One region of the Brotonthovivens ammoniilytica genome, then DNA from elsewhere that is predicted to be linked to it. Evidence: riboswitches for the same ligand, from Rfam matches in the RefSeq annotation. Region 1 holds a riboswitch; the other holds the start of a gene.
What was found. Region 1 has a riboswitch for cobalamin ahead of OCV88_RS05115 (ABC transporter substrate-binding protein). Riboswitches for the same ligand answer to the same signal wherever they lie in the genome.

Region 1 (4,497 bases):
GTATCAGCAGCCAGCATCAGGAGCGCTCCAATAATTGCCGAAAAAGGCAGCAGAAATCTGTGGTCACTGCCAATTATCATTCTGGCAATATGAGGCCCCGCCAGTCCCACAAACCCGATAACACCGGTAAAGCTAATAACCGCTGCGGTTGATAAAACCGCAAGAATGCACACTTCCATTCGGACTCTCTCCGGATGAATCCCCAAAGACTTTGCCACTTCATCATCACCGCTGGCAATAATATTCAACGCCGGAGCAAATATATAGATAGCAATACAGCAGACTGCAACTACCACCAGAACAACCATTACTTCACTCCACTGACTGCCGTTTAAACTTCCAAATGCCCATTGAACCACTTCTGCCAGTTTATGCTCATTTGCAAAAAACTCAATAGTAGAAGTACAGGCACTGAAAAAATAATTCAAAGCAATGCCTGTCAGAACAATAGACGCCGGACTCATTCCCACTTTAATGGAAATCAGATATACCAGCGCCATACATCCAACTGCCCACAAAAAGGCATTAAACACAGTACCGGCCTGGCTTCCTGAAAAGAAGCCAACGCCGAATACAATAGATAAGGAGGCCCCAAATGCCGCTGCATTGGAAATACCGATAGTGAAGGGACTCACCAGCGGATTTCTTGTGGCAGCCTGCATGGCCGCCCCTGAAACAGCAAGACCAAACCCGGCCAAAATCGCCATAACAACCCGGGGCAGCCGCAGCAAAATTACGACTTTTTCCTGATTATCAGTAATTTCTCCACCATTTGCAATTGTATGAAAGATAGCAGTTAACACTTCCTTCATACCTGCCCCGGTAGCCCCAAGTGTTGTAAAAGCCAGAGCCAGAATCAGCATCAGGACAATACCAGCGATAATGATTAGACATTTTATCTTCCGGCTTTTTTTATAGACCTGCTGAATCTCCCCATCATGATATTTCATTATTAATGTAAATCCTTTCCGCTGTAGAAATGTCCGTCTACATCTTTAAATCCCTGGAAATCTTCCATCCATGCCCTGAAAATTTCATCCGGGTCAAGATCCGGCAGTAAATCCGGATACAACATTTTTGCAATATAGCAGGTACCTACCAATTTACCCGCTCCGCCATGGCTGAACTGTGTCATGAAGTATATATCATCGTTCTTTACTGCTGTAATTCCATCCCAGCCCGCACGGCCTGTAATATCTTCATATGCTGCCTTAAACTCATCTTTTGTAGGAGGCTCATACAGCCCGGTTCCTGCCAGGGCTTCTGCAGGTGTTACCAGTTTCACGATCACATCCGGATTCCGTGCAATAACCTCCTCCGGATCTACTTCACTGGCACTGATATTTTCATTATCTACTGCAAAAATGTTCTCTGCTTCTGCATACTCAATCATATCATACATTGGATCTCCAGCCAGCACCGTCGTAAGAGGAGAGGTGCTCTCAAAGTACAGACTTCTTTTCTCCACTCCATCCAGCTGTTTTTTGATATATTCCAGTTTACCATTAAAATAATCATAAAATTCCTGGGCTTTTTCTTCTACCCCAAACATTTTACCTATATTTTCAACCTGATTTTTAAAATCTGCTGTATCATATCCGGAAATTACAAAAACCTTAATCCCGAAGGGTTCCAGCTTCTCTTCTGCTTCCTCATATGCCCCATTATCCGGAATAATTACAACCTCCGGATTCAGTTCAACTATTTTTTCATAGTCCAGTTCTCTCTGACTCTTTCCGATTACATTGTCCGGATCAAACATGCCCCAATATTCTCTGTCCTGCGCAGTGTTTAAATCTACAGAAACAATTTTATCAATAGCCCCGCAGGCACGGATCAGTTCATTATTATATCGAAGTACGCTGGCAGCGCTGTCTACCGGGCATTCCAGCTCTACTTTTCGTCCCACATTATCTGTTAATGTGACAGTCTCTTTTTTTCCGGAATCCTCTTTTGTCTCCTTTGTTGTTTCGGAAGATACGGATTCTCCTTTGTTTTCCTGACCGTTTGTCCCACAGCCGGCCAGGGTGCTCATTGCTAACACGCAGGTCAGCACAATTGCTGCTAGTTTCTTTTTCATGTAATATCCCTCCTGATTTTGCTGCTGTTATCTGTGGAAAACGGAATAAAAATCAAGAAAAAAAGCCCACCACTTCTGTGGGGGCAATATATGTTCAGTGATTTCGTCTGAATTACATTAGTTCCGGTGTCCGCAGAATAACGCTGAATGATACAGGCAAGTATCTGACTTATGAAACAGTGGGAGCAACTACTCCCACAGTCCCAAATACAGTAACGGCCTTGCACAGGATTCGCACCTGTTTCCTTTTATGCTCTCGCACCTGTATATAACTGTATTGAATTACTTCTGCATTATAGCATCCGGGGAAAAATAGTGTCAATAAAAAGAGTGACTTCTTTCCCAAAACCAGAGACTATATATCAGAAAATAATGACATATGTCATTTTATCTAATTTTTATTTATGATATAATATTTAAAAATACTTAAACTATTATATGTACCGTTTTGTATCAGGAGGCAATTTTTATGGAATTTATCAGTGACAAAAACAAACTTGATTACTATATTAAAAAATACCGGTTAAAAGATTATTTTTCTGATGAATACTTTCCTGAACATTATAAATATATGACTGTTACAAAATTTGCCAGAGACGAATATATCTTTACTGAAAGGGGCAACATTCAGTATATGTACATCTTTCTCAACGGTAAAGTAAAAGTCTGCTCTCTACTTCGAAACGGTAAACAGCAGCTTTTAAATCTGATTACCGGAATCTCTTTTTTTGGTGATCTGGAGCTTTTTAACATTACGAATCCCTTTATTACTATTCAGGCTGTCAACGAATCTTATGCTATTGCTCTGCCTCTGACTTTTACTCAGGAACTTCTCTTTCAGGATTCTGTTTTTCTGAAACACATTGGCACACTGCTGGCAAAAAAGATTTATGTATTTACAAGCAATGCTGCATTAAACATGAACTATCCTCTGGAAAACAGGCTGTGCTCTTATCTAAGCTTTATTTCCAAAAAAATCAATATAGAAGGAACGGAATATTCCTACTTCAATGAAAATCTGTCTGAAACAGCAGAACTGCTGGGCACCAGTTACCGGCATCTGCAGCGGACCCTGAAGGATTTAAAAGAGAGCAATATTCTGGAAAAATATGAAAAAGGCTATATTGTAAAAGATTCAAAAGCACTTTCTAAATTAGCTTCCGACGAATATCTGATATAACAACTGCCGGACAGAGCTCTCACCTCTGTCCGGCAGCTTTTTGGAAAAAACATAAAATTGTGACTAAGCGTTCTCTACACTGTTATCTCTACCAGCTCAATAATTGTATTATCTTTCATAATAAATGCAATTTTCATCTGTCCATCCAGTTCCATAGGCTCAAAAATAATTCTGTCAGCATCCTCCAGATAAGGAAGCATATTATCTACCTGATATGCCACATGAGGACTTCTATGCATTATCTCCGGAAAGGGCGTTCCTTCTTCAAATTTCAGATATTCAATTTTATAATCGTAGCTGTCCACATCTGTATTTGCCCAAAATTTCAACTGCTCATTATATATCATATTCGGTTTCTTTGCTGTCACCGGAATACCCAGATGCATATACATAGCTGCCATCTTTCATCCCTCCATTTTTCTTTTACTTCAAAGACCTCTTCCTATCCTGGAAAAATTCATATGCTTCCCGGTCTGTATAGCCTTCATGGACAATTTTACCTACTGCCTGCGCCATTGCCACCGGATCCTCGCTTTGAAAAATATTTCTTCCCATATCTACTCCATGGGCGCCCTGACTAATTGCACGATATGCCATACTCAACGCCTCTGCTTCAGGTAACTTTTTACCTCCCGCAATGATTATAGGCACCGGACACGCAGCTGTAACTTTTTCAAAATCCTCACAATAATACGTCTTTATAAAATGCGCCCCATGCTCTGCCAGAATCCTTGTTGCCAGCAGGAAAAACTTAGCGTTACGCTCCATCTGCTTTCCTACCGCAACCACACCCAGCACCGGCATCCCATAGCGGTCTCCTGCATCCACATATCGGCACAGTGTCTCCAGGGACGCCGTCTCTCCCGGCGATCCAATAAAAGTCTGGACAGCTACTGCCGAAGCATTCATCCTGATTGCATCCTCCATTTCCACTCCCGCACCGTTTCCAATGCTCATATCATCATATAATACAGATGCATCATGAGTGGCCCGCAAACAAATCGCCTGATCCATGGCAGGGGAAAAACTGGAGCGAATCGCCCCTCTGGTCCCCATCAGCACATCCACATATGGTACCAGAGGTTTGATGGTCACATCCATTCTTTCCAGACCTGCCGTAGATCCCATAATATAACCATGATCAAAAGCCAACACCACTGCATTCTTTGACTTTGGATTAAAAATACGGGACAGACGATTTTTGATTCCAAAATCATTATTATTAAGTCCTTTCAGA
Region 2 (4,497 bases), on a different contig from region 1:
TTTGCCAGCTGCCGTACTCTGGCTGTCAGTCCCTTTTGTCCGCCTCTTCCCATACATTTTTGTCCCATGGAAATCTCTTCATATCTGTTTTTCAACAACGGAACAAACCTGAAAATCATAGAGATTACCAGACCAATCACAGGTATAAATTTCCCAAACAGAAAAATCAGCTTATCCGATGACATCAGAGCCTGAAAACTCTCAAACCAGATCATCACCGAAATCAGCATTACGGAAGCACTGAGACCATAAACAAATGCTTCCAGAGTAATCCGGTTTCGATTGATATAAAATAAAACCGTTTCTCCATTATGGGTAAAAAAGGTATTGATTGCCGTCATCAGCACAACAATGGTCAGCAGCATAATCAGATTCTTTTTTATCACTTTTCTGCCACGCATTAAAACGGCATACAACCACGCAAAGAAAAACGTGGCACATAAAAAGAACGGTGACATTGAAAACATCGTAATCCCTATCACCAATATGTAATAACATGCTGTGACTGCAGGATGATAACATCCAAATTCACAGTTCTCTCCCAATTCATTCTCAAACATTACCGCTATATAACTCCCAATCTTTTAAATTCTCAGCTGATACAATACATTTCCCCAGGAGCCGCAGGCATCCTGCAGACGTTTTCTAACCGGCTCCGGCACCTGATTTTTTTCAGGCATTTTTCCGTCTTTGGCTGCTTTCTTTTTCAATGCTTCCAGATCTGCTCTGGCTGGCTCATCCATATTTAAAACCCGGTAATAGCAATTGCGAAGATTACGGCTGTGCCTTGATTTATTTTGATTTTGCCGATAATCCAGGTAACATTTGTCAAAAGGCTTCATTCTTACCACCGGTTCCAATCCAATCTGATACAACACATTCCTCCAGGAACCGCAGCGCTCCAGAAGCCTTCGTTTTACATCTTCATCTATTTCATGATGCATAGGGGCCCGTCCCAGCCTGCGGGATATACCGCTGAGTTTGTGAAGAAGCGTCCATTCCTCCTGATTCAAATCCGGTATTGAATACACCGTTTTCTCACTGTATCTGACTGATGGAATGCCTGCATCCAACAGCGCCTTCCCCCAGGAATCATAATATTTTTTTATTTTCTCTGTTAATTTTGGACATTGATGAGGATGTGGAAGATAACCGTTAACCTCTGCCATATTTTTTAATTCTTCCAGAATTTCCTTCCTCTCTTGTTCTTCTGTCTGTGCCTGTGACAGTGTTTTTCCTCCTTTTCCAGCTCCTTTGGATAACCCTGCCCGCTCCAGCGCATAGGGCCATTTCTGAAATCTTTTTTTGATATATTCACGGAATACCCATAAAACTTCCTTCTGCGAAGGAGAATGATTTAGTTTTTCAGCTATTTTTCTCAGGATAAATAACAATTCTTCATCCCGGAATGCCTGATATAAAAACTTTCCTGTTTTAGAACTCAGGGAAAAATAACGCCAGGAAACGGACTTTTTATTCTTTTTTTCCTCTTCATTCCTTTCCGTTTCACCGGCGCAGCTCACTACTAATCCGGCAAATTTCCTTTTTAATAACCCCTGATCTTTTTCTGTTAGTACCATATTGTCCTCTTAACTTAGTACAGGAAAACGGACTGTGATATATATCACAGTCCGTTTTCCTGTACTAAAATATACTCTATTTATGGCAATTTTGATTCACCGCCAGCATGCCATATGTTATATGCAGGTCTCCTGGCTTGCGGTTCAAGCGCTTTATCTTACCTTCCCAAAAATTCAGTGGCTGACTATTATCGTCACAGACAAAACTTACCGCTTACAGTGGCGGGACCGCGCAGGACTTGAACCTGCTTCCCTCTTAGCTGCTTTCATGAAGCAGAACATATAACAACTTATTTTCTTATTAGTTCCTCTTATCTTCCTAATTTTCAATGATTTTTTCAATTTCAAGACGTAAGTTACTGATTTTTATTATAATATTTTGCAACTTGCAAGTCAAAGTTTTTGTACTTTTTTTATGCCACAGCCCAAAACCGCCAAAGAAAATACTTTTTCAACAAATTTTTTTACAAATTGTGCTTGCTATACCCCTGCACTTTATATCTTAGAAAAAGCAGCCGCCCTAACCTTCTGAAAAGTTAAGACGGCTGCCACAAATCAACAATCCGATTCCCTATGTCATCTTTTGTAAATCTTTTTTATGTTATTTTGTATTCTTTTTTCTTTGTGTCAACACAAGAATTCCAACACCTGCAATTCCCGCTGCACCAAACCAGAGAACTATATGTTGTGCGTCACCTGTCTTTACAACATCTGTGGTATCTTCCTGCTGCTCTTTATCCGGAGCTTTATTCTGATCCTGATCAGTTCCGTCCGGTTTTTGATCAGTTGGACTTTCCGGATTTTCCGGTTTCTGTGGTTTTTCAGGTTTCTCTGTTTCTTCCGGATTCTGCGGTTTTTCAGGTTTCTCTGTTTCTTCCGGATTCTGCGGTTTTTCAGGCTTTTCTGGTTTCTCCGCTTCCTCCTGTAGCTTCGCATATGTTTCTTCTGCCGCTGTCAGCACTTCGTAGTTTTTCACCAGCGCCTTCTGATCTTCACTAAGCTGATCGTATGCTTCTCTGGCTGACTGAATTGCTTCCTTGCTCTCAAGGGTTACTGTCCCGATTTCTGCAATCGCCTTTTCCACTGCCTGTGCTGCTTTTTGATCTGCTTCTGCTTTTTCTGCTTCCTCCTGCAGCTTCGCATATGTTTCTTCCGCCGCTGTCAGCACTTCGTAGTTTTTCACCAGCGCTTTCTGATCTTCGCTGAGCTGATCGTATGCTTCTCTGGCTGCCTGGATTGCCTCTTTGCTCTCAAGGGTTACGGTTCCAATTTCTGCGATTGCATCTTCCACTGCCCGCGCTGCTTTTTGATCTGCTTCTTCTTTTTCTGCTTCCTCCTGCAGCTTCGCATATGTTTCTTCTGCTGCTGTCAGCACTTCGTAATTTTCTACCAGTGCTTTCTGATCTTCGCTGAGCTGATCATATGCTTCTCTGGCTGCCTGGATTGCCTCTTTGCTCTCAAGGGTTACGGTTCCGATTTCTGCGATTGCATCAGAAACTTTCTTAGCATAATCTTCATCTGTCATTGCTGTTACCTTTACGGTAAACATTTTGGTTGCTCCCTCGTAAGAAGCTGTAATGGTCCAGGTTCCCGGTGTATTGACAAATCCGGAGAACGTTACCTGATCTGCAGGAATTTCTTTAGAAGTTCCGTCACTCATATGAGCAATTACCTTGATTCCTTCTGAGGTAAATTCTTCGCCCTCTTTATATTCGGCTTTATAATCTGTTACTTCCAAAGATGAAATATAAACAGTGATCTCCTTTTCAAATACCGGATATTTGGTACCCTGTCCCCAGTTTTTACTGCTTCCCTCACCTGCATTTAAAGCATCTGTGATTGTTCCATCAGAAAATTCTTCTGCAGATGCGGCTTTCGCCAGCTTATGGGCATCCTTTCCAAGAGGATCGTCATCACGGCAGTAACTCTCTGTCATAGTATATACAGCATCTTCTCTTTCAATTTTCTGACTTGTATCAATGCTTTCTACCTGTCCGATTCCTTTATCCGTTCCACAGGTATCCACATAATAATTATTGGAAATAATATTATAGCGGTCCAGAGATTTCATAAAACCGATAATACCGCCGGTTACATCACCTTTCAGTGTTCCGTAAAAATGATTATTGCGGATATATCCGATTCCATTTGCCCAGCACTGTTTTGATACAGGTTCTCCGCCAAGAATACCTCCAACATAGGTGGCGCCGGTAATATCAGCTGATACAAAACAGTTTTCTATGCTGACACACGGGGTATTCGGCGCAGAACTGGAAGTATAACCGGAGCCATAGATTCCTCCCACATAATTTCCGCTTGCCTCTATCTTACCCTGGAAAGAACTGTTTAGAACCCGGCTGGTTCCCATTGCTTCACCTTTTGCTCCAGCAATACCGCCTACATAATTTTTACCATAAACTTCTGCATAACTGTGGCAGTTATTAATTGTTCCCGTGTTATTTCCTGTAAAAGAGCCTATTTTTACCTGCTCTTTGTCATATCCAATTACAACACCTTTTTCTATGGTAGAATTACTGATATTTACAATATTTGCGGCTGATGCATATCCGCCATAAAATCCTGCCTTTAATGTTTTTGTTCCAGCTTTCAGCGTTACCCGGTCTATGGTCGCAGTTACTCCGCCGGAAGCAAGCCAGTCACTGTAATTTCCTGACGGGCCGTAATCTACATAATATTTCGCAATTACACCGTAACCTTCAATCTGCTCACCATAAATATTCAGATTTTTAATAACGGCGCCGCGAACATAACCAAATAATGTCTGTCCGCCTTTTTCAACTGTTAACGTGCAGTTATTTCCATCGAAAATACCTGCAAACGGCTTCAGATTTTTTCCGCTTCCTGTTGTAGTTCCGGTTCCTATTGGTTCCCAGTCAGCTGGAATCGTAATATCTTT

Region 2: it holds a riboswitch for cobalamin, as region 1 does, so the genes downstream of both, OCV88_RS09745 (homing endonuclease associated repeat-containing protein) here and OCV88_RS05115 (ABC transporter substrate-binding protein) in region 1, are expected to answer to the same signal.

What each region holds. Positions count from the first base shown of each region.
Region 1 is NZ_JAOQJQ010000002.1:141,479-145,975, reverse strand. It holds gene OCV88_RS05120 (FecCD family ABC transporter permease) at 1-950, opposite strand, end outside; gene OCV88_RS05115 (ABC transporter substrate-binding protein) at 953-2,080, opposite strand; cobalamin riboswitch at 2,219-2,361, opposite strand; gene OCV88_RS05110 (cyclic nucleotide-binding domain-containing protein) at 2,550-3,260, shown strand; gene OCV88_RS05105 (hypothetical protein) at 3,335-3,661, opposite strand; gene lsrF (3-hydroxy-5-phosphonooxypentane-2,4-dione thiolase) at 3,684-4,497, opposite strand, start outside.
Region 2 is NZ_JAOQJQ010000003.1:385,859-390,355, reverse strand. It holds gene OCV88_RS09750 (energy-coupling factor transporter transmembrane component T) at 1-560, opposite strand, end outside; gene OCV88_RS09745 (homing endonuclease associated repeat-containing protein) at 585-1,580, opposite strand; cobalamin riboswitch at 1,686-1,879, opposite strand; gene OCV88_RS09740 (bacterial Ig-like domain-containing protein) at 2,182-4,497, opposite strand, start outside.